4 linked regions of the Pseudosulfitobacter sp. DSM 107133 genome follow. The protein of the gene in region 1 binds, or shares a complex with, the protein of each later gene. Links are inferred from orthologs where the notes say so. Each region holds a gene or a part of one and is shown on either strand. Other genes may lie near its edges. The genes, in order: accD, DSM107133_RS03200, accB and accC.

Region 1 (2,794 bases):
GCCACCTGAAAGCACAGCGCGGTTTTACGATGATCTGCAAAGCGGGGCCACGCCATCGGCGATGTTTTTACTGCTGTTCAGCTTTGGCTTGTTGATGCTGGTCCTGGGGCGGGTTCTGGTGGTGCTGCACCGTCGCCCGATGCTGTCGTTGCTTGGTCCATGGCGCGAATGCGCCGGACAATTCCGGCTGGCCCTGACGGCCATGGTGATGCTGTCAGTGGCGCTTTGGGTGCTGCCCCCGTGGGGGATGGAGCCGCCGCTGGTGCCAGAACTGCCCTTTGGGCGGTGGGCCGCATTGCTGCCGCTGTCTTTGCTGGCCGTTCTGGTGCAGGTCAGCGCCGAGGAACTTTTGTTTCGCGGATACATCCAGCAGCAGCTTGCCGCGCGGTTTGCATCGCCTCTGGTCTGGATGGCGATACCTTCAGCGCTGTTCGCTCTTGGCCACTACGCGCCCGAGACATCCGGCGAGAATGCCCTTTGGGTTGCCGCATGGGCGGGCATGTTTGGTTTGCTTATGGCGGACCTGACAGCGCGGTCGGGCACGCTGGGCCCTGCCATTGCCGTGCATTTCATCAACAACGTGATGGCAATGTTGTTCACGGCCATGCCTGACGACCTGTCGGGCCTGGCGCTTTATGTCATGCCTTTTGGCTTGGCAGACGAAGCCGCTGTCGCGCTATGGCTGCCCGTTGATTTTGCGATCATGCTGACCAGCTGGCTGGCTGTGCGACTTGCCTTGCGCCGTTGATTGCAATTGTCGGGCGCGGGCATTATCTGGGGGACCAACAGGCCAGCAGAAAGTGTACACATGAACTGGATCAACAACTACGTCCGGCCACGGATCAATTCGATTTTTTCGCGTCGCGAGACACCGGACAATCTGTGGACCAAATGCGATGAATGCGGCACCATGCTGTTCCACCGCGAGGTCAGTGACAATCTGAACGTCTGCACCAACTGCGGCCACCACATGAACATCACCCCGCGCGAGCGGTTCAAGGCGTTGTTTGACGGCGGTATTTTTTCGCAAGTCAGCGTGCCGACTCCCAATGCCGACCCGTTGCACTTTCGGGACCAGAAGAAATATCCCGACCGGATGAAGGCAGCCCAAAAGGCAACCGGCGAGGCCGAGGCGATGCTGGTCGCCACAGGAGAGATCGGACGCACGCCGATCGTGGCCTGTGCGCAGGACTTTACCTTTATGGCCGGGTCCATGGGCATGTATGTGGGCAACGCGATCATCGCCGCCGCCGAAGAAGCGGTCAAGCTCAAGCGCCCGCTGATTCTGTTTTCCGCCGCCGGTGGCGCGCGGATGCAGGAAGGTATCCTGTCGCTGATGCAGATGCCGCGCACCACGGTCGCCGTGCAGATGCTGAAAGAGGCGAACCTGCCCTATATCGTCGTGCTGACCCACCCGACCACGGGCGGCGTCACCGCGTCCTATGCGATGCTGGGCGATGTGCATATTGCCGAACCCAATGCGCTGATCTGCTTTGCCGGACCGCGCGTGATCGAACAGACCATCCGCGAAAAACTGCCCGAAGGGTTCCAGCGCGCCGAATACCTGCTGGATCATGGTATGCTGGACCGCGTGACACCGCGCACCGAAATGCGTGACGAGCTGATCAACATCACCCGCATGTTGCTGGGCCTGCCTCCCGCCGTTAAAGGCGACCTGCCGCCGCCCGAGCCAACGCCCGAGGCGAGTGTTAAAGCGCCCGAACCTGCCGCCGCGCCCAAGGCCGACGCCGCAGAAAAACCGGCGCCCGCGAAGAAATGACCGCACAAGGTTCGGATGTCATCCTGCAACGGATGATGGCGCTGCATCCCAAGATTATCGACCTGACGCTGGACCGTGTCTGGCGGCTGCTGGATGCGCTGGGCAATCCACAGAACGACCTGCCGCCGGTGATCCACATCGCAGGCACCAATGGCAAGGGGTCGACCCAGGCGATGATCCGCGCGGGGCTTGAGGCCGCGGGCAAACGTGTGCACGCCTACACTTCGCCGCATCTGGCGCGTTTTCACGAACGTATCCGGCTGGCGGGCGATCTGATCACCGAGGACGCGCTGAGCGCGGTTCTGGATGAATGCTATGCCGCCAACAATGGCGAAACGATCACCTATTTCGAGATCACCACCGTCGCGGCGATCCTGGCCTTTGCGCGCACCCCTGCGGATTACACCCTGCTTGAGGTGGGGTTGGGCGGACGTCTGGACGCCACCAATGTGATTGCAAAACCGGCGGTCACGGTGATTACCCCGGTCAGCATCGACCACCAGCAGTTTCTGGGCGACACTCTGGCCGAAATCGCGGGGGAAAAGGCCGGAATCATCAAGCGCGGCGTGCCCTGTGTGGTTGGCCCGCAGGAAGACGATGCGCTGGACGTGATCGAAGGCGTCGCCGCCCGTCTTGGCGCGCCGCTGATGGTCTATGGCCAGCACTGGCACATCGGGCCGGATCACGGGCGCATGGCCTTTCAGGACGAAAAAGGCTTGCTGGATTTGCCCCTGCCTAATCTGATCGGGGCGCATCAGGTTCAAAACGCCGGCGCCGCGCTGATGGTGCTGCGTGCGCTTGGCATGGACGAAGCAGCCTGCACCGCCGCTGTCACCAACGCGCAATGGCCCGCCCGGATGCAGCGTTTGCGCAGCGGCCCGCTGGCCGACCGCGCCGGCGCGGCTGAACTGTGGCTGGACGGCGGGCACAACCCCGCAGCAGGCGAGGCGCTGGCACAGGTTCTGGGGAATCTGCCCAAGCGTCCCACGCATCTGATTTGCGGCATGTTGAACA
Region 2 (7,639 bases), 2.9 Mb from region 1 along the record:
CGGTGTAAGACTTCATTCTCCATTGTAGCCCTGTCAGGCTCTAGTGTCGCCCCAAGTGCATGTTCAGCGAATGATGTCGGGAGAAATTGCCGCGGTCTAGATTGCTGGCCCTGAGAGCGCCTGTGCGGTGCTGTAGGCGTGCAGGTCCCACTTCAGCACCGCACAGGCATAGGCCGTGGGATCAGTCTACGTGCGATGCCGGGACTGCACAGGAAGGCCCCGGAGTTGGTTCCAGCGCCCCATTCGTGGTCACGCCTGCTTCGACTTTGCGAAGAGAACTTCGTCAACCTCGACCTCGAGCCAACCGCGCTCGCAATAGTAGTCAACATTGATCAAGAAGTTCTTGAGAAGCTTCGGACGCACCGAGTGCGGCAGCTCGTGCCACTCGCCGCCACGCAGGACATCCAGAGTGAAGCCCTTAGTCTGATCGAAGCCATGCAGCTTTTGAAGAAGGCGGAAGAGATGGCCATAAAGCAGATCCTCGGCTTCAGGCCGACCATTATTAGGCAGGTTGATCCGCAGCCTGACCTCGTGAAGCGGATGCTTTGCAATCTGGAAGACCTCGCCGCTGAGGCGCTTAAGGCGGCGGATGGCGGGGAAGTTGATGATGTTCGACATGATGCCGTCTCCATTCTGATATGAGGACCTGCATCCGTGGCCCTAGATCTCGTGAATGAGCCAACATCCCGCTAAAGCGAGAATGCAGGCCCGGCTTAGATCCAGGTTCCTTACCGAGGACGGATCCCCGGGGACATTTATCGTTGGTGGCATGAGGCCACCGCCCGTACCCCTAATATATGTGCTGTCACTGTCTCCGACAAGGAGGCAAGGAGGACGCGGTTCATGTCCTCTGGGAGTGAAGACCATCTGTTTCGCAAATTGGTCGGATTAGCTGGAGGTGTTCGAAGAGAAGCCCTACGCGACGAAATCTTCCGTAGTCGGCGTCCGAAATGCGATCGAGTATTTGGACAAGGTTTAGGCGGAAGCGCAATCTGGCCATAAAGCTCTTCAAACTCAGTCGGCAGGCAGATCAATCGGGTTTGGGTTTTCTCTAGCTCATAACGCCCAATCTTCAACAAAATGGAAAAACCATTGTCGTAAATGGAAGAGCTATGCGGCGCTTTTCATAACCAACGACATGTTAGGGCTGCGAGGCGATCAACACGCAATGGGCGTGGATCAAAGCAGCATAGATTTTCGCAAGGAAAACAGCACCTCTCCGCACAGGAGAGGCATTTGCTCTGACGAGAAAGGCAGAACTATCTGCTCCTTTTCAAAAAGGGATGGTGGAGCATAGCGGGATCGAACCGCTGACCTCCTGCATGCCATGCAGGCGCTCTCCCAGCTGAGCTAATGCCCCATCCTTGGCGACCCTCTTGGGTCCGTGCGCCGCTGATTAGGCGGTTTGGCGGGCGGGATCAAGCGAAAAGATCACGCCTGCCAAAAGCTTTACAAATCGTCGTCGTCCGACGCCACGTCGGCGATTTCTTCCAGCGGAACTGTATCGTCGTCGTCATCGTCTTCGAGGATGTCATCATCCAGATCGACATCAACATCGCTGTCGTCATCGTCCAGTACCACGTCATCGTCGTCGTTATCCGCTGCTTTTGCCTTGGCCGTGACGGCGTCTTCGGCGTCGGCGGCAATCATGCGGGATTTGCTGGCGTCCAGCTCAACCACTTCGCCCGTGTAGGGGCTGACGATCGGGTTCTTGTTCAGGTCGTAAAACCGCTTGCCGGTGGTCGGGCAAAGGCGTTTCGTACCCCATTCTTCGTTGGGCATGGTGTCCCCTTTGAAATCTCTGTTGCATCTAGGCGATTCAGGGCAAGTGCCATATGGTGTGCCCGGAGTCAAAGCCTTCGTGATAAGTGGGTAAAGGAGCAGATAGGATGGCCATGCATCTGTTGCAAGAAGGACCGCCTGTCGAGGTGGTTTTACGCCGGTCGGCGCGGGCGCGGCGGATTTCGTTGCGGGTGTCGTCCCTGGACGGGCGGGTGACCCTGACGCTGCCCAAAGGCGTGGCCGAACGCGAAGCGATGGCCTTTGCCCGTTCCAAGGAAGACTGGATTCGCGGCCATCTGCAGAGCCGTCTTGAGAACGTTGTCATCACCCACGGGGTCGAAGTGCCGCTTTTGGGTCAGTCGCGGCTGATTGTGCCGGGAGCCGGGCGGCGCGTCGTTGTGGGTGACAGTTCGATCACTGTGCCCGGCGCGCCTGAGCAAGTGGGCGCGCGCTTGCAGGCGCATCTGAAGGCGCTGGCGCGGACGCGACTGGCGGCGGCCTCTGATTTTTATGCTGCACGTTTGGGGCGGCCCTATCAGCGGATCAGCATTCGCGACACCCGTTCGCGGTGGGGGTCCTGTTCGACACGCGGCACGCTGATGTATTCGTGGCGGCTGGTCATGATGCCCCAAACGGTGCTGGATTATGTCGCAGCGCACGAGGTGGCCCATCTGCAAGAGATGAACCACGCACAGGCGTTCTGGGACGCTGTGACACGCATCCACGGCCCCTACGGCGAAGCGCGTGCGTGGCTGCGTCAGCACGGGTCCGAATATCACCGCTTTCGTTTTGATGATTGACCGTTTCGAATTTTGTGATCACAAGGCGGCATGACAACACCAGCACGCGCCACAGAAGTTACGCCAGCCGCCCATGATCGGGTCTATCGCCAGTTGCGCAGCCGAATCATGCATGGCGATATTCCCCCCGGTCAGGCGTTGACCCTGCGCGGGGTCGCAAAAGATTACGAGGTCAGCATGACGCCTGTACGCGAGGCGGTGCGCCGTCTGGTGGCCGAAGGGGCGCTGACGATGTCATCGTCGGGGCGCATGGGCACGCCAGAGCTGTCCGCCGAGCGGATCGAGGAGCTGGCCGCCCTGCGCGCCCTGATCGAGGTCGAGCTGGCCAGCCGCGCCCTGCCGCGCGCGCATATGGCGCTGATCGAGCGGTTGCAGACCATCAACGGTGCCGTGTCCGAGGCTGTGGCCCACCGCGATGCGGTTGGCTATATTCGCACCAATCTGGAGTTTCACCGCACGCTGTATCTGCGCGCCCAGGCGCCTGCGATGCTGGCGATGGCCGAAACCGTGTGGCTGCAAATGGGGCCGACAATGCGGGCGCTGTACGGGCGGCTGCGCCGGACCGAGCCGCCGCATTACCACAAGCTGATTATCGCGGCCTTGCGGGCGGGCGACGAGCCGGGATTGCGGCTGGCCGTTCGCACGGATGTGACGCAGGGCTTGCGGATGCTGGCGCGCTGAGCTGACAGGCGCGCCGCCAGCCAGTCCGTTGCGGTGGTGGCTGACGCCTTACGCCGCCAGCCCCTTGCTGCCCAAATCCAGAAACTTGCGACGGCGGTCGTTAATCAGCGCCTTGGCATCCATGCCTTTCAGGTCTTTCAGCATCTCTGCAATCGCCTTGCCGACCGAATCAATCGCCTGGTGTGCGTGGCGGTGTGCGCCGCCCATCGGCTCGGGGATGATCTTGTCGATGACGCCCAGCTGCTTGAGATCCTGCGCCGTCAGCCGCAGGGCTTCGGCCGCTTCGCGCATCTTTTCGGCGTCTTTCCAAAGGATCGACGCGCAGCCTTCGGGGCTGATCACCGAATAGACCGCATGTTCCAGCATCGCGACACGGTTCGCCGTGGCAAAGGCCACAGCCCCGCCCGATCCGCCTTCACCAATCACCACAGAGACAACCGGCGTGCCGATTTGCAGCGATTTCTCGGTGGCCCGAGCAATCGCTTCGGACTGGCCGCGTTCTTCCGCACCCTTGCCGGGATAGGCGCCGGGCGTGTCCACCAGCGTAACGACAGGAAGGCCAAAGCGGCCCGCCAGATCCATCAGGCGGATTGCCTTGCGGTAACCCTCGGGGCGGGCCATTCCGAAATTGCGTTCGATGCGTGATTTGGTGTCGTTGCCTTTTTCATGGCCGATCACCATCACCGGCGTGTCGTTGAACCGAGCAAGCCCACCCATCACCGCATGATCGTCGGCAAAGTTGCGATCACCTGCCAGCGGCGTGTAATCGGTGAACAGGCGTTTGACATAGTCGATGCAATGGGGCCGCTCGGGGTGGCGCGCCACCAGACATTTGCGCCACGGCGTCAGCGACCCGTACAGATCCTGCATCATCGCCTTGCCCTTGGCGTCCAGTGCTGCGGCCTCGGCGCTGGTGTCGGTGTCGGGATTGTTGCGGGCCATGGCGCGCAATTCTTCGGCTTTGCCTTCGATTTCAGCCAGTGGCTTCTCGAAATCCATATATTGAGTCATCTGCTCGCTCCGCTTCGGCTTTGTCCGATATATGGCGGGGGTGGGCGGCGAATGCAATCTTAGGGAAACAGGACCGGGTAAAGCGATGCGATCAGCAAGGCGGCCATGGTCCAGTTGAACGCCCTCAGCCGGGTGGGGTTCGTCAGGACGCGCGCCATCTGTTGGCCCATTACCGTCCACAGGCTGACCGAGGGCAGGTTGACCGCGCCAAAGACCACCGCCACCAGTGCGATGGCCGCAAATGTGGTGTCCGGCGTATAGGCGGATATGGCCGTCAGGGCCATCGCCCACGCCTTTGGATTGACCCACTGGAAGGCAGCGGCTTGCAGGAAGGTCATCGGCGTGCCCGTCGCCTCGCCCCGTTTGATCGGTGCGGCATTGGCAATTTTCCACGCCAGATAGCCAAGATAGAGGATCGAGGCGACCTTGAGCACCGTGTAGCTGACAGGGTAGGCGTCAAACACCTGCGCCAGTCCCATGCCCACGACGACCACCATCAGGACAAAGCCCAGCCCCACACCCAGCATGTGCGGCACCGTGCGTGCAAAGCCAAAATTCGCGCCCGACGCCATCAGCATCAGGTTGTTCGGCCCCGGCGTGATCGAACTCACCAGAGCAAAGGCCGCAAGGGCAAGGAGAATATCAACTGTCATGCGCAATGAATGACGTTGTATTGGCGGTTTGAAATTGCAAACTTGGTGCATAGTCACGGAGTTTTGCAATTTATGGCCAAGCTGGATTCAAAAAACGAACAGATATTGCAAGAGCTGAGCCGCAATGGTCGGATCAGCAATCTGGAACTGGCCGACCGCGTGGGGCTGTCCCCCTCGGCCTGTTTGCGGCGGGTGCAGGAAATGGAGCGCAACGGCTTGATCAAAGGCTATCGCGCGGTGCTGGACCGCACGGCGCTGGGGACAGGTTTTGTCGCCTATATCGGTGTCGGCCTGCGCGATCACACCAAGGCGGCGCAAGAGGCGTTCGAGCGTGCCATCGCCCGCGCGCCCGAGGTGCGTGAATGTCATAACACCACGGGCACCTACGAATATCTGTTGCGTGTCGAATGTGCCGATCTTCAGAGCTACAAGGCGTTTCACACCGACATGCTGGGCGACTTGCCGCAGGTGAATGCGATCACGTCATATGTGGTCATCGGCTCGCCCAAGGATGAACGGGCGTAGTGTGCGTCAGTTGCTGGCCTGCGCCGCGATGGCGGCAAATGTCGCGTCCAGCTCTGTCGCGACGGGCTTGAGGTTGCTGCTGTAGGGCGCATAGATCGCAGAGGGCAGTTTATAGCTGAGCGTGGCCGTGCCGTCCGCATTCTCGGTGACATAGACGCGAATCGGCGCTTCGATCATCGCGTGGGAGTCGATGTTCAGGATCTGCACGGCCAGCGCATTGTTGAACAGGCCGATCACACGGTTGCCAGGGATGGTGATGCCTCGGGCGGCGGCGGCACCGGTGGGGCCGGCCTCGGTGACGACACCCATCTGATGCGCCTTGGCGGCTGTTTTCACGTCCGCAACCAGTTGGTCATAGGGTTTGGCGGTGCGGATTACGGTCCAGCCGTCACGCGGGGTGATGTCCGCGACCTCGGCGAAGGCGGGCAGGGACAGCATCAGCAGGGCAATCAGAAAACGCATGGGGCCTCTCACGATAGGTGGAGGCCCCATTGAGGCACGAATGCGCCCCGCAAATCCAGTCACGAGCGCGTCAGCCGGTGATCATCTCGTATTGTTTGACGACAACCTCGGCCTGTTTGATCGACGCGATGTCGACCAGACGGCCCTTGTAGACGGTGGCACCCTCGCCGTTGGCCTTGGCCTGTTCCATCGCGGCCAGAATCTCGCGGGCTTCGGCGACGGCCTCTTCCGAGGGGGTGAACACCTCGTTGGCCAGTGCGATCTGCTTGGGGTGGATGGCCCATTTGCCGACCATGCCCAGCGTGGCCGACCGCAGCGCCTGCGCACGGAAACCTTCGTCGTCGGAAAAGTCGCCAAAGGGGCCATCGACCGGCAGCACACCGTGGGTGCGGCAGGCGGCAACAATCGCAGCCTGTGCCCAGTGCCACGGATCGGACCAGTGTTTTGCCCCGTCGCGCAGCATGTAATAGTTTTCCTGCGTCCCGCCGATGCCGGTGGTCTGCATCCCCATCGAGGCGGCAAAATCAGCGGCGCCCAAGCTCATCGCGACCAGACGCGGCGAAGATGCGGCGATTTCTTCCACATGGGCGATGCCTGCGGCCGATTCGATGATGACCTCGAAGTTGATCTTCTTGGTGCGCCCCTTGGCAGTCTCAATCGCGGTGACCAGTGCATCGACCGCATAGATGTCGGCGGCGCAGCCCACTTTGGGGATCATGATCTGGTCCAGACGCTCGCCTGCCTGCTCCAGCAGATCGACGACGTCACGATACCAGTAAGGGGTGTCCAGACCGTTGATCCGTACCGACAGCGTCTTGGTGCCCCAGTCGTATTCGGAAATTGCCTGAATGATGTTGGCGCGCGCGCTGTCCTTGTCCGAAGGGGCAACGCTGTCTTCGAGATCCAGGTTGATTACGTCAGCGGCCGAGGCAGCCATCTTGGCGAACAGCTTGGTGTTCGAGCCGGGGCCGAAAAGCTGGCAGCGGTTGGGGCGTGCGGGGGGCGTGGGCTGAAGGCGGAAGCTCATCTGCGAACCTTTCGGGTAATATTGTTGCGTCACATCTGGGTTTAGCTGGTATTAAATTACGCTGCGCTTCGCAAGCTTGATTTCGCAAGTGCAGCAATTGCGGTGTGTTCAAGTGAGAGACGGCGGGAGTTTCTTCTAATTTTGCAGCATTTATTCGAAGAAATATGTTCATTTCCCGCATTCTGCGCTGGACTTCGTATGAAGTTGCAGCGGTTTTTGCGCAGTATCCGTTCAAAGCGGCTTGGGCCGACGAAACGCAAGACCAAAGGACTGCCACAATGATCAAGACCCCCTATTTGCTCTTCCTGGGCGATGCGCCTGACCAACTGGCTGCCAAAGTGGCACAAGGCATCAAGGACTGGCGCCCCGACAACGCGGTTGGCCAATATCGCATGGACGGCTGCGGCGCAGACCTGAAACTGACCGATATGACGCTGGATGAGGGTTTGGCCGCCGGCGCCAAAACGCTGGTCATTGGCGTGGCGAACCGTGGCGGGATCATCTCCAAGGCGTGGAAAGAAGTCCTGCTGGCCGCACTGGAAGCGGGTTATGATCTGGCCAGCGGTTTGCACAACCTGCTGGAGGACGAACCCGAACTGGTTGCTGCTGCCACAAAATTCGGGCGCGAAATGCACGACGTTCGCGTCGCATCCGTGGATTATCCCATCGCCAACGGTGAAAAGCGCACCGGCAAGCGG
Region 3 (7,539 bases), 950 kb from region 1 along the record:
GCGGCAAAGAGAATCCCGAGAACGAATTCGATCTCGTGGAAATCGTCGAAGTCACGCCGACCGAGCAGGTCACCTATCCCGTCGATCACCCGATGTTCTCGGGCGGTGCGTTGGGATCGTGTAACCCCGGCGCCTAAGGCCGTTCAATCTGCGGGGCGGGCCAACGCCTGCCCCGCAAGTCCCTGCCGCCTGCGGGCGCAGTTTCCCTTTACATAAAACGAGTGGGACGATGGATCAGATAATCCTTCAATTTCTCAATGGTTTGGACAAAGGCTCTGCTTATGCATTGATCGCCCTTGGCCTGACCCTGATCTTTGGCACGCTGGGTGTGGTCAACTTTGCCCACGGGGCGCTGTTCATGATCGGTGCATTTTGCGCCGTCACCCTGCAACGCATCCTGAACCTGTCCACCGTCGTCGAGGACCCGACAAAAACCGATTTTCTGGGAAATCCTGCCAAGATCAGCACGCCCTATGTCGAAAGCTGGTTCGGTCCCGAAGTGGGCGCCGCCCTGATCGACTGGTCGGTGCCGTTGGCGATCCTGTTTGCCATTCCGGTCATGGTCGCCATCGGTTTCATCATGGAACGCGGCCTGATCAAACATTTCTACAAACGCCCCCACGCAGATCAGATCCTTGTCACCTTTGGCCTGGCCATCGTCCTGCAAGAAGTGATCAAGGCGTTCTACGGCGCCAACCCGATCCCCACCGGCGCGCCCGAGGCGTTTCGCGGGTCGTTCGATTTCGGGGTGCTGATCGGCTTTGACCCCAATGCGATCATCTACCCCTACTGGCGCATGGTCTATTTTGCCTTTGCTGCCGTCATCATCGGTGCGGTTTTTGCATTCCTGCAATTCACCACCTTCGGCATGGTGGTGCGCGCGGGCATGGCGGACCGTGAAACCGTGGGCCTGCTGGGCATCAACATCGACCGCCGCTTTACCATCATGTTCGGCATCGCCGCTGCCGTGGCAGGGCTGGCGGGGGTTATGTACGCGCCCATCAACTCGCCCAATTACCACATGGGCATGGATTTCCTTGTGCTGAGCTTCGTCGTCGTTGTCGTCGGCGGCATGGGCTCCCTGCCCGGCGCGGTGCTGGCCGGTTTCCTGCTTGGCATCCTCGAAGCCTTTGCCTCGATGAACCAGGTCAAGGCCATTGTGCCCGGCATCGACCAGATCATCATCTATGTGGTGGCAATCATCATCATTCTGACCCGTCCCCGTGGCCTGATGGGCCGCAAAGGCGTGATGGAGGAATAAGACATGCTCGGACTGACCAAAAAAGACTTTACCCTGTTCATGGTGGTTATGGTGATGGTGGCGCTTGCGCCCTTCATCCTGAACCCCTTCCCGCAGGGCTCCAGCCTCGCGCAGATGTTCAATGCGGGCTACCCCGACCTGATGCAACGCTTTGTGATATTTGGCATTCTGGTGATCGGCTTCAACATCCTGTTCGGCCTGACCGGATACCTCAGCTTTGGCCATGCGGCGTTTCTGGGTGTCGGTTCGTATTCGGCGGTTTGGATGTTCAAACTGCTGGGCATGAACGTGATCCCCGGCATCCTGTTGTCGATGGTGGTGGCGGGTATCTTCGCGCTGGCCATCGGATACGTCAGCCTGCGCCGCTCGGGCATCTATTTCTCGATCCTGACGCTGGCTTTTGCGCAGATGTCTTACAATCTGGCCTATTCGGTGCTGGGCAACCCCACGTCGAACTTCAACCTGACCAATGGTGAAACCGGCCTGCAACTGCTGCTGACCGACCCGCGTGTGCTGGGGCAATCGACCACGGCGGACGGATCGCTGCCGGTGACCAACTTCTTTGGCATCGCCATGCGCGACAGCTACGAGCTGCGCTTGGGCGACTGGCTGTTCACCTTCAACGCAGGTTACTACCTGTGCGGCATCATCATGCTGATCGCCTTCTATATCTCGATCCGCATCTTCCGCTCGCCCTTTGGCATGATGTTGCGGGCGGTGAAATCGAACCAGCAGCGGATGAACTACACCGGTCTGAACACCAAGCCCTATACGCTGGCCGCCTTTGTCATCTCGGGCATCTATGCCGGTCTGGCTGGCGGGTTGCTGTCGTCGATGGACCCGCTGGCGGGGGCCGAACGGATGCACTGGACCGCCTCGGGCGAGATCGTGATCATGGCCATTCTGGGCGGCGTCGGCACGCTGATCGGCCCGATCCTTGGCGCGGGCTTCAACGAGTATTTCAAGAACATCCTGAGCAAGATCAACGACGGGGTGCTGCATCAATGGCTGGGCTTCCTGCCTGACGGCGTCGAGGATTTCCTTGTGACGATCATCCACCCCTTCGTGGGCAAAGGCTGGCATCTGACGCTCGGGCTGTTGTTCATGATCGTCATCATCTTCCTGCCCGGCGGGCTGGTCGAGGGCGGCAAACGTCTGGGGCGCATGGTCTTTGGCCGCCCCAAACGTTCGACTGCCGAGGCCGAGGCCGACGCTGCCGAACAACGCAACCCAGCTGCCGAATAGGAGACAGACGATGGGTATTCTCGAAGTCAAAAATGTCGGCAAGCGCTTTGGCGGGTTGCAGGCGCTGGGGGATGTGAACCTGAGCATCGCGGAAAACAGCGTGCACGCCATCATCGGCCCCAACGGCGCGGGCAAGTCGACGCTGCTGAACTGTCTGGTGGGCAAGCTGATCCCCGACACCGGATCGGTGCTGTTTGATGGCCAATCGGTTCTGGGGCGCAAACCCTATGAAATCAACCAAATGGGCATCAGTCGCGTGTTCCAGACGCCGGAAATCTTTGGTGATCTGACGGTGATGGAAAACATGATGATCCCCTGCTTTGCCAAGCGCGACGGATCATTCGGGTTGAACGCGATGGCCAACATGCTGGACGACCGTGACATCGTGGAACGGGCCGAACACATGCTGGAAGAAATGAACATGTCGAACAAACGCCACATGCATTCCGCATCCCTGTCACGCGGGGACAAAAGGCGGCTGGAAATCGGCATGTGCCTGTCCCAGGAACCGCGCCTGCTGCTGCTGGACGAACCCACCGCAGGCATGGCGCGTGCCGACACCAACAACACCATCGACCTGCTGAAACAGATCAAGGAAGAGCGCGACATCACCATCGCCATCATCGAACATGACATGCATGTGGTGTTTTCGCTGGCCGAGCGGATCACCGTGCTGGCGCAGGGCACACCGCTGGTCGAAGACACACCCGACAACATCAAGGGCCATCCCAAGGTGCGCGAAGCCTATCTTGGCGAAACCCAGGCAGCATAAGGACGGGCCCAGATGAACACGAAACCCGACTTCTCGAAGAACGCCAACCAAGCGGCAACCGCCCCTGCCTTTCTCTCGGTCTGGGATGTGCACGCCTATTACGGCGAAAGCTATATCGTCCAAGGCGTCAGCTTTAACGTCCACGAGGGCGAGATTCTGGCCCTGCTGGGCCGCAACGGCGCGGGCAAAACCTCGACCCTGCGGTCGATTGCGCGCACGGGTGACCCCGAGGTGCGCAAGGGCGAGATCTGGCTGGATCACAAACCGCTGCACAAGATGTCCAGCTACGAGGCCGCGCAGGCCGGTTTGGGACTGGTGCCGGAGGATCGACGGATCATTCAGGGCCTGACCGTCGAGGAAAACCTGAAACTGGCACAGATTGCCCCGCCGATCGGCTGGTCGATTGACCGTCTGTATGACCTGTTCCCCCGGCTGGGCGAACGGCGCTTGCAAGAGGGCGTGACCCTTTCGGGTGGCGAACAGCAGATGCTGGCGATTGCCCGCGCGCTGGCCCGCGACATCAAGGTGCTGTTGCTGGACGAACCCTATGAGGGACTGGCCCCTGTCATCGTCGACGAGATTGAAAAGACCCTGCGCATTATCAAGGAACAGGGCATCACGACCATCATCGTCGAACAGAACGCCGTGCGCGCGCTGCAACTGGCCGACCGCGCGGTGATCCTCGACACGGGGGGAATCGTCTTTGACGGCACCGCCGCCGAAGTGCTGGAAAACAAGGAACTGCGCGAAGAGTATCTGGCAATCTGACCGGTCCGCTTTGCGTCGCACAGGGGGCTGGCCGAAACCGGTCGGCCCCATTTGTGGAAACAATGCTCAGGCATTGCCCTAAATTTCGCTACAATCTGCAAACCTTTGCAAACGCGTGGCCGCCCTTTACAGCAGCGCCCGCAATTCCGTCTTCAGCACCTTGCCATAGTTGTTCTTGGGCAGGGCATCGACGTGGATATAGGCCTTGGGCGCCTTGAACCGCGCAATGTGGTCACGGCACAGCGCATCCAGATCCGCATCTGTCGCGGTCCCCACCACAAAGGCCACCACTTCCTCGCCCCAATCCGCATGTGGCCGGCCCACCACCGACACCTCCTGCACGCTTGCGTGGCTTTGCAGCACTTCTTCGACCTCGCGCGGGTAAATATTGCTGCCGCCCGAGATAATCACGTCCTTGGACCTGTCTTGCAGTGTCAGATAGCCCTGGGCGTCCAACATGCCGATGTCGCCGGTCATCAACCAGCCGTCGCGCAGGGTTTCGGCAGTGGCACGCGGATTGTTCCAATATCCCAACATCACCGGCGCGCCGCGCACCATGATCTCGCCTGCCTGCCCTGCCGGCAAGAACGCGCCCGCGCTGTCGCCTATGCCCAGCTCGACACAGGACTGCGCCTGCCCGACCGAGGCCACCCGCGCCATGTCATCGCCCGACACGTCCGCCCGCGACAGCGCCGTGATCGCCATCGGGCATTCGCCCTGCCCGTAAATTTGTACAAACACATCGCCCAGGGCGGCGCGCGCGGCCAGAATATCCGCCAGATACATCGGCCCGCCTGCGTAAACCACCGTGCGCAATCCCTGACCCGACCGGCCTGACGCCGTTGCGTAAGCCGTCAGGCGCGTCACCATCGTGGGCGCTGCAAACATATGCACATTTCCAAAATGTTCGGCCAGATCCAGTATTTCAGCCGGATCAAACCCCTGCGACGCCGGACAGACGTGCCGCGCGCCCATGCGCACATGCATCAGGTTATACAGCCCCGCACCATGGCTCATCGGCGCAGCATATAGGGCGGCATCACTGCGGTGCACCTGATCCACATCTGCAAAATAGCTCAGCGCCATGGCCATCAGATTGCCATGCGACAACATCACACCTTTGGGCTGCCCCGTGGTGCCGGACGTGTAAAAAAGCCATGCCAGATCATATTCATTGCGGTGTACGGAACGGATCACCGGCGTACCTTGGGGCAGATCCTCGATGATCGTTGCCGCCACCTGCGCAGCCCGCAATGCCTGTGCCTGCGCCGCTGTCGCAAAAACCATCTTTGCACCGGAATCCTGCAAGATATAGGCCGCCTCGCGCCCGTGCAGTTTTGCATTGATCGGAACGACGCAGATCCCCGCATACCAACAGCCCCACATGACCACCAGGTAATCCGGCACGTTGGCCATGAAGATCGCCACGCGGTCACCAGGGGCCACCCCCTGTGCACCCAACCAGCCGGCCAGTTCGCGTGCCAATCTGTCGAATGTCCCGTAATCGGCCACCGCTTGCGTGCCGCTATACAACGCCTGCGCCCGTGAATCCGCCGCCGCTGTCCGTTCTAGCCATGTCGCCAAATTCATCCACTGCCCTCCGCCTATCCCCTGGCCGGAATATGGCGCAAGCGCAGGACTGCTTCAATCTGCCAAAGCCATGCTTTCCAATGCAGCACATCTGGCCTATAACCCGACCCCAGAACAGGGGGCGTTCAACGCCCCTGACAAGAGGTCGAGGACGACAATGACAAAGAACAAACACGACGACGACGTGGCCTTTATCAAGGCGCTGGCCGAATTGCTGCGCGAAAACGATCTGACAGAGCTTCAGGTCAAACGCGACTATGCCGAGGACGACAGCCTGAACGTGCGCGTTTCGCGCGAACATCCCCCCGTGGCAGGCTATGCCGCCGCCCCGGCCCAGATTACTGCCGCACCTGCTGCTGCGGCACCAGCCGCCACGCCCTCAGCGCCTGCTGCCGCCGAAGACCCCGCAGATCATCCCGGCGCCGTGACCTCGCCCATGGTTGGCACCGTGTACATGCAAGCCGAACCCGGTGCGCCGTCGTTCATCTCGGTTGGCACGACAGTGTCCGAAGGCGACACATTGCTGATCGTCGAGGCGATGAAGACCATGAACCACATTCCGGCCCCGCGTGCCGGCACTGTCAAGCGTATCCTGGTGGATGATGGCGCGGCGGTCGAATTTGGCGCCCCGCTTGTGATCCTGGAATAAGGATCTGACAATGTTCAACAAAATCCTGATTGCCAACCGCGGAGAGATCGCACTGCGCGTCATCCGTGCGTGCCGTGAAATGGGCATCGGCAGCGTTGCGGTCCATTCGACCGCCGACAGCGACGCGATGCATGTGCGCATGGCCGACGAAAGCGTGTGCATCGGCCCGCCGTCGTCGACACAGTCCTATTTGTCGATTCCGTCGATCATCGCCGCCTGTGAAATCACCGGAGCCGAGGCGATTCACCCCGGCTATGGCTTCCTGTCCGAAAACGCTGCATTCGTGCAGATCATCCAGGACCACGACCTGACGTTCATCGGCCCCACCGCCGATCACATCCGCGTCATGGGCGACAAGATCACCGCCAAGGACACGATGAAAAAACTGGGTGTGCCCTGCGTCCCCGGTTCCGATGGCGGCGTGGACACATTGGAAGACGCCAAACGCATCGGTGCCGAAATGGGCTATCCGGTCATCATCAAGGCAACAGCCGGCGGTGGTGGCAAGGGTATGAAAGTCGCCGGTTCCGCCGCCGAGATGGAACGCGCCTTCATGACCGCGCGCGCCGAAGGCAAATCGAACTTTGGCAACGACGAAGTCTATATCGAGAAATATCTGACCACGCCCCGCCACATCGAAATTCAGGTGTTCGGCGACGGCAAGGGCAACGCGGTGCACCTGGGCGAACGCGACTGTTCGCTGCAACGGCGCCACCAGAAAGTGTTCGAAGAGGCCCCCGGCCCCTCCATCACCCAGGAAGAACGCGACCGCATCGGCAAGATCTGCGCCGACGCCAGTGCCAACATCAACTATATCGGTGCGGGCACGATCGAGTTTCTCTATGAAAACGGCGAGTTCTATTTCATCGAGATGAACACCCGTCTTCAGGTGGAACATCCTGTGACCGAAGGGATTTTTGGCGTCGACCTGGTGCGCGAACAAATCCGCGTGGCCGCGGGCCTGCCCATGTCGTTTACCCAAGAGGACCTGAAAATCAACGGTCACGCCATCGAAGTGCGCATCAACGCCGAACGCCTGCCCAACTTTTCCCCCTGCCCCGGCCGGATCACGCAGTACCACGCGCCCGGCGGTCTGGGGGTGCGGATGGATTCGGCGCTGTATGACGGCTATTCGATCCCGCCCTATTACGACAGCCTGATCGGCAAGCTGATCGTCCATGGCCGAGATCGCCCCGAGGCACTGGCACGTCTGGGCCGCGCCTTGGGAGAGTTGATCGTGGACGGTGTGGACAC
Region 4 (5,244 bases), 950 kb from region 1 along the record:
TCCCGTAATCGGCCACCGCTTGCGTGCCGCTATACAACGCCTGCGCCCGTGAATCCGCCGCCGCTGTCCGTTCTAGCCATGTCGCCAAATTCATCCACTGCCCTCCGCCTATCCCCTGGCCGGAATATGGCGCAAGCGCAGGACTGCTTCAATCTGCCAAAGCCATGCTTTCCAATGCAGCACATCTGGCCTATAACCCGACCCCAGAACAGGGGGCGTTCAACGCCCCTGACAAGAGGTCGAGGACGACAATGACAAAGAACAAACACGACGACGACGTGGCCTTTATCAAGGCGCTGGCCGAATTGCTGCGCGAAAACGATCTGACAGAGCTTCAGGTCAAACGCGACTATGCCGAGGACGACAGCCTGAACGTGCGCGTTTCGCGCGAACATCCCCCCGTGGCAGGCTATGCCGCCGCCCCGGCCCAGATTACTGCCGCACCTGCTGCTGCGGCACCAGCCGCCACGCCCTCAGCGCCTGCTGCCGCCGAAGACCCCGCAGATCATCCCGGCGCCGTGACCTCGCCCATGGTTGGCACCGTGTACATGCAAGCCGAACCCGGTGCGCCGTCGTTCATCTCGGTTGGCACGACAGTGTCCGAAGGCGACACATTGCTGATCGTCGAGGCGATGAAGACCATGAACCACATTCCGGCCCCGCGTGCCGGCACTGTCAAGCGTATCCTGGTGGATGATGGCGCGGCGGTCGAATTTGGCGCCCCGCTTGTGATCCTGGAATAAGGATCTGACAATGTTCAACAAAATCCTGATTGCCAACCGCGGAGAGATCGCACTGCGCGTCATCCGTGCGTGCCGTGAAATGGGCATCGGCAGCGTTGCGGTCCATTCGACCGCCGACAGCGACGCGATGCATGTGCGCATGGCCGACGAAAGCGTGTGCATCGGCCCGCCGTCGTCGACACAGTCCTATTTGTCGATTCCGTCGATCATCGCCGCCTGTGAAATCACCGGAGCCGAGGCGATTCACCCCGGCTATGGCTTCCTGTCCGAAAACGCTGCATTCGTGCAGATCATCCAGGACCACGACCTGACGTTCATCGGCCCCACCGCCGATCACATCCGCGTCATGGGCGACAAGATCACCGCCAAGGACACGATGAAAAAACTGGGTGTGCCCTGCGTCCCCGGTTCCGATGGCGGCGTGGACACATTGGAAGACGCCAAACGCATCGGTGCCGAAATGGGCTATCCGGTCATCATCAAGGCAACAGCCGGCGGTGGTGGCAAGGGTATGAAAGTCGCCGGTTCCGCCGCCGAGATGGAACGCGCCTTCATGACCGCGCGCGCCGAAGGCAAATCGAACTTTGGCAACGACGAAGTCTATATCGAGAAATATCTGACCACGCCCCGCCACATCGAAATTCAGGTGTTCGGCGACGGCAAGGGCAACGCGGTGCACCTGGGCGAACGCGACTGTTCGCTGCAACGGCGCCACCAGAAAGTGTTCGAAGAGGCCCCCGGCCCCTCCATCACCCAGGAAGAACGCGACCGCATCGGCAAGATCTGCGCCGACGCCAGTGCCAACATCAACTATATCGGTGCGGGCACGATCGAGTTTCTCTATGAAAACGGCGAGTTCTATTTCATCGAGATGAACACCCGTCTTCAGGTGGAACATCCTGTGACCGAAGGGATTTTTGGCGTCGACCTGGTGCGCGAACAAATCCGCGTGGCCGCGGGCCTGCCCATGTCGTTTACCCAAGAGGACCTGAAAATCAACGGTCACGCCATCGAAGTGCGCATCAACGCCGAACGCCTGCCCAACTTTTCCCCCTGCCCCGGCCGGATCACGCAGTACCACGCGCCCGGCGGTCTGGGGGTGCGGATGGATTCGGCGCTGTATGACGGCTATTCGATCCCGCCCTATTACGACAGCCTGATCGGCAAGCTGATCGTCCATGGCCGAGATCGCCCCGAGGCACTGGCACGTCTGGGCCGCGCCTTGGGAGAGTTGATCGTGGACGGTGTGGACACCACTATCCCGCTGTTCGATGCGCTGCTGCAAGAGCCTGACATCCATTCGGGCAACTACAACATTCACTGGCTGGAACACTGGCTGGAGACGCATTTGCAGCCTGCATAATGGATCTCACTCCCGAGATTCTTTTGCACGGGTACAGTATCGGGATTTTCCCGATGGCCGAAAACCGCAACGACCCAGAGGTGTTCTGGGTCGATCCGCGTCTGCGCGGGGTGATGCCGCTGGACGGGTTCCACATGTCCCGCAGCCTCGCCCGCGCCATGCGCCGCAGCGACTGGCAGGTGGCGATCAACACCGATTTTCTTGGCACCGTCGACGCCTGCGCCGACCGCACCGAGACCTGGATCAACGCCGAGATCCGCAGCCTCTACAACGCCCTGCATCAACAGGGTTACGCCCATTCCTTCGAGCTCTACGAGGGCGTTTCACTGGTGGGCGGTGTCTATGGCGTGACGCTGGGAACCGCGTTTTTCGGGGAAAGCATGTTTTCACGGCGCACCAACGCATCAAAAATGGCGCTGGCGGCCTGTGTCGATCATCTGCGGCGCTGCGGTTTTACCCTGTTTGACACACAGTTTCTGACCGACCATCTGAAATCACTGGGCGGCGTGGAAGTGTCACGCGCGGGCTATCACAAGATGCTGGAAAAGGCACTACAAGGTCAGGCCAGCTTTACCGCCCTGCCCCCGCCGATGCTTCAGGACGTGGTGCAGCGCAGCACCCAGACGTCATAACGCGGGTGCTCCATCGCATTCAGCGCCGGGGACGACGCGACCATCCAGCCCGAAAACAGCACCCCTGCGCGGCCTTGCTGGCTGATCTCAAGCGATGCAAAAGCGTCGCCCGACGGGTTGCCCGCCGGATAGCGACATTCACGCAGAACGATGTTCAGACGGCCAAACTGCACGCTTTCGCCCGCCGCGACCTGCATGTCGGTAACGTGACCATTGAACGTGTCCAGCCCGCGCAGGACCGCGCCGCTGGCATTCGATGTCTCTTGGGCCGCCGCAGGCAACGCAAGCGCCATCAGCCACAAACCCGCCAGCAGATGTTTCACTGGCTGGCCCCGTCGCCGGCTGAATCGCCACCACCGCCACCCACAAATTTCAACAACAGCGAAATCAGGGAAACGGCCCCTTGGGTGTCGGAAATCACATCGCCCGGCTCAAAGGCAAAGGGCGACCCGCCGGGAACGATTTCGACAAAATTGCCGCCCAGCAAGCCTTCGGAGCTGATCACGATGGCGCTGTCGTCTGGAATTTCGATTGATTTGGCCACAGCCACCGTGGTGTCGGCGCGAAATGTCTCGGGGTTCAGCGCCACTGCGGACACGGTCCCCACCTTGACGCCGGCCAGCCGCACATCGGTGCCTACGCTTACGCCTTCAAGGCTGCGAAAGCTGGCTTGCAAGGGATAGCTGTCGCCGCCCGAGCTTAGCCCCGCAGTTTGTGCCGCATAGACGCCAAAGGCAACGGCAGCAGCCAGAACGACGCTGCCCACCAGAACTTCTGTAGTGTTTTCAGACATTTATTCGGGGCTCCACGCCTCGTAGTCGCTGCGATCCGCAGGCTGAACCCGCCGGATCGATCCCGCAGGCGCGTAGGCCATCGCGGTGCCGGTCAGGTTTTCCTGGTGCGGTTTTTCCCACGCCTTGTGCACCAGCGGCTTGTCCGTGGGCGTTTCGTCCCATGTGCGATGAAGCCAGCCGTGCCAATTGGGATCAATGCGCGATGCTTCTGCCTCGCCGTTGAAGATCACCCAGCGTTTGCTGTCATCTTCATTGCGGTAGAAAATATTGCCCTCGGCATCTTCACCCACTTTGGTGCCTTTGCGCCATGTGAACAGCTGTGTGTTCAGGGTTTGCCCGTTCCACCACGTCACGGCGCGCAACATTGATTTGAGAATACCCATTTTGGCCTCCGAAAGCTTTGTATTGTCTATGCCGCATACCGCGCGCAACGTCCAGTGAACAGGTGCGCGCAGCGGTCTTTTCGGGCGGTTACGCGCCCGCCAGCGCCGTCACTTCGATCTCGATCAGGTATTTGGGGTCGATCAGCCCGCATTCGATCATCGTCGCTGCGGGCGGGTTGTCGCCAAATGTCTTTTGCAGCACCGGCCAGCACGCCTCGAAATCGGCGGCATTGGGCAGCATATAGGTCACCCGCACCGCCTTGTCGAACCCGCTGCCTGCCTCGGTCAGGGCCTTGCCGATGATCTCAAGCGCATCGGCGCATTGCGCCTCGACAGTGTCGCCCTGCCCCACGGTGCCCGCCACATGGACAAAGCCGCCCGCGACCACAGCGCGGCAATAGGCAATCTTGGCCTCGAACGCGCCACCTGAATGTATCCGTTTGATCTTCATGTTATTTTCCACTGTTGCCATAAAAAAGGCGGCGCCTGCGCACCGCCTTTGTCACATTTCCAAGGCATCCGCCTTAGCCCGCTGTTGCAGGTTCTTTTTCCGCATCGGCATGGATCATCAGCGGCGCGGCGTCGGAATTGACAGCCTCTTCATTGACGACCACTTCGGTCACACTGTCCAGACCGGGCAGTTCGAACATGGTGTCCAGCAGAATATCTTCCAGGATCGAGCGCAGCCCCCGCGCACCGGTTTTGCGCAGGATTGCCCGTTTTGCAATCGCGGTCAGCGCATCATCGGTAAAGGTCAGTGTCGTATCTTCCAGCTCGAACAGACGCTGGTACTGTTTGACCAGCGCGTTCTTGGGCTGGGTCAGAATGGTAACCAGCGCATCTTCGTCCAGATCTTCCAGCGTCGCCAGTACCGGCAGTCGGCCAACGAACTCAGGGATCAGACCGAATTTCAGCAGATCTTCCGGCTCAAGATCGGTAAAGATCTCGCCCACGCCGCGTTCGTCATTATCGCGTACATCGGCGCCAAAGCCCATGGCCGACCCTTTGCCGCGTGCGGCGATGATCCGGTCAAGACCGGCAAAGGCCCCGCCACAGATGAACAGGATGTTCGTTGTATCAACTTGCAGGAATTCCTGCTGTGGATGCTTGCGCCCGCCCTGCGGCGGCACCGAGGCAACGGTGCCCTCCATCAGTTTCAGCAACGCCTGCTGCACGCCCTCGCCCGAGACGTCGCGGGTGATCGAGGGGTTTTCCGACTTGCGCGTGATCTTGTCGACCTCGTCGATATAGACAATGCCACGTTGCGCGCGTTCAACGTTGTACTCAGACGATTGCAGCAGTTTGAGGATGATGTTTTCAACATCCTCG

What was found.
Region 2: the proteins of accD (region 1) and DSM107133_RS03200 are in contact, whole or in part, in a solved structure (PDB 8UXZ), measured with the Escherichia coli proteins. The link is inferred for Pseudosulfitobacter sp. DSM 107133 from one-to-one orthologs.
Region 3: the proteins of accD (region 1) and accB are in contact, whole or in part, in a solved structure (PDB 8UXZ), measured with the Escherichia coli proteins. The link is inferred for Pseudosulfitobacter sp. DSM 107133 from one-to-one orthologs.
Region 4: the proteins of accD (region 1) and accC are in contact, whole or in part, in a solved structure (PDB 8UXZ), measured with the Escherichia coli proteins. The link is inferred for Pseudosulfitobacter sp. DSM 107133 from one-to-one orthologs.

The regions. Positions count from the first base shown.
Region 1 is NZ_CP085154.1:3,500,392-3,503,185, reverse strand. It holds accD (acetyl-CoA carboxylase, carboxyltransferase subunit beta), read left to right. Parts: upstream 1-808; coding sequence 809-1,780; downstream 1,781-2,794. Other genes in the region: DSM107133_RS17435 (folylpolyglutamate synthase/dihydrofolate synthase family protein), read left to right, coding at 1,777-2,794; DSM107133_RS17445 (CPBP family intramembrane glutamic endopeptidase), read left to right, coding at 1-748.
Region 2 is NZ_CP085154.1:645,869-653,507, forward strand. The notes cover bases 2,294-5,122. They hold DSM107133_RS03200 (acetyl-CoA carboxylase carboxyltransferase subunit alpha), read right to left. Parts: upstream 4,275-5,122; coding sequence 3,312-4,274; downstream 2,294-3,311. Other genes in these bases: DSM107133_RS03190 (SprT family zinc-dependent metalloprotease), read left to right, coding at 2,294-2,582; DSM107133_RS03195 (GntR family transcriptional regulator), read left to right, coding at 2,613-3,263; DSM107133_RS03205 (LysE family translocator), read right to left, coding at 4,334-4,927; DSM107133_RS03210 (Lrp/AsnC family transcriptional regulator), read left to right, coding at 5,000-5,122. Also shown: DSM107133_RS03175 (hypothetical protein), read right to left, coding at 250-618; DSM107133_RS03185 (TIGR02300 family protein), read right to left, coding at 1,450-1,782; more of DSM107133_RS03190, read left to right, coding at 1,890-2,293; more of DSM107133_RS03210, read left to right, coding at 5,123-5,452; DSM107133_RS03215 (DUF302 domain-containing protein), read right to left, coding at 5,459-5,914; DSM107133_RS03220 (L-malyl-CoA/beta-methylmalyl-CoA lyase), read right to left, coding at 5,985-6,941; N-acetyltransferase DgcN, read left to right, coding at 7,220-7,639. UniProt on the Escherichia coli protein: Component of the acetyl coenzyme A carboxylase (ACC) complex. First, biotin carboxylase catalyzes the carboxylation of biotin on its carrier protein (BCCP) and then the CO(2) group is transferred by the carboxyltransferase to acetyl-CoA to form malonyl-CoA.
Region 3 is NZ_CP085154.1:2,549,323-2,556,861, forward strand. The notes cover bases 4,811-7,539. They hold accB (acetyl-CoA carboxylase biotin carboxyl carrier protein), read left to right. Parts: upstream 4,811-5,793; coding sequence 5,794-6,285; downstream 6,286-7,539. Other genes in these bases: DSM107133_RS12525 (AMP-binding protein), read right to left, coding at 4,811-5,636; accC (acetyl-CoA carboxylase biotin carboxylase subunit), read left to right, coding at 6,296-7,539. In the rest of the region: DSM107133_RS12500 (substrate-binding protein), read left to right, coding at 1-137; DSM107133_RS12505 (branched-chain amino acid ABC transporter permease), read left to right, coding at 230-1,261; DSM107133_RS12510 (branched-chain amino acid ABC transporter permease), read left to right, coding at 1,265-2,506; DSM107133_RS12515 (ABC transporter ATP-binding protein), read left to right, coding at 2,517-3,278; DSM107133_RS12520 (ABC transporter ATP-binding protein), read left to right, coding at 3,291-4,046; more of DSM107133_RS12525, read right to left, coding at 4,173-4,810. UniProt on the Escherichia coli protein: This protein is a component of the acetyl coenzyme A carboxylase complex; first, biotin carboxylase catalyzes the carboxylation of the carrier protein and then the transcarboxylase transfers the carboxyl group to form malonyl-CoA.
Region 4 is NZ_CP085154.1:2,554,865-2,560,108, forward strand. Bases 1-2,929 are described here. They hold accC (acetyl-CoA carboxylase biotin carboxylase subunit), read left to right. Parts: upstream 1-753; coding sequence 754-2,106; downstream 2,107-2,929. Other genes in these bases: DSM107133_RS12525 (AMP-binding protein), read right to left, coding at 1-94; accB (acetyl-CoA carboxylase biotin carboxyl carrier protein), read left to right, coding at 252-743; aat (leucyl/phenylalanyl-tRNA--protein transferase), read left to right, coding at 2,106-2,738; DSM107133_RS12545 (DUF2155 domain-containing protein), read right to left, coding at 2,702-2,929. Outside these bases: more of DSM107133_RS12545, read right to left, coding at 2,930-3,061; outer membrane lipid asymmetry maintenance protein MlaD, read right to left, coding at 3,058-3,531; DSM107133_RS12555 (NADH:ubiquinone oxidoreductase subunit NDUFA12), read right to left, coding at 3,532-3,915; DSM107133_RS12560 (RidA family protein), read right to left, coding at 4,004-4,366; ATP-dependent Clp protease ATP-binding subunit ClpX, read right to left, coding at 4,440-5,244. UniProt on the Escherichia coli protein: This protein is a component of the acetyl coenzyme A carboxylase complex; first, biotin carboxylase catalyzes the carboxylation of the carrier protein and then the transcarboxylase transfers the carboxyl group to form malonyl-CoA.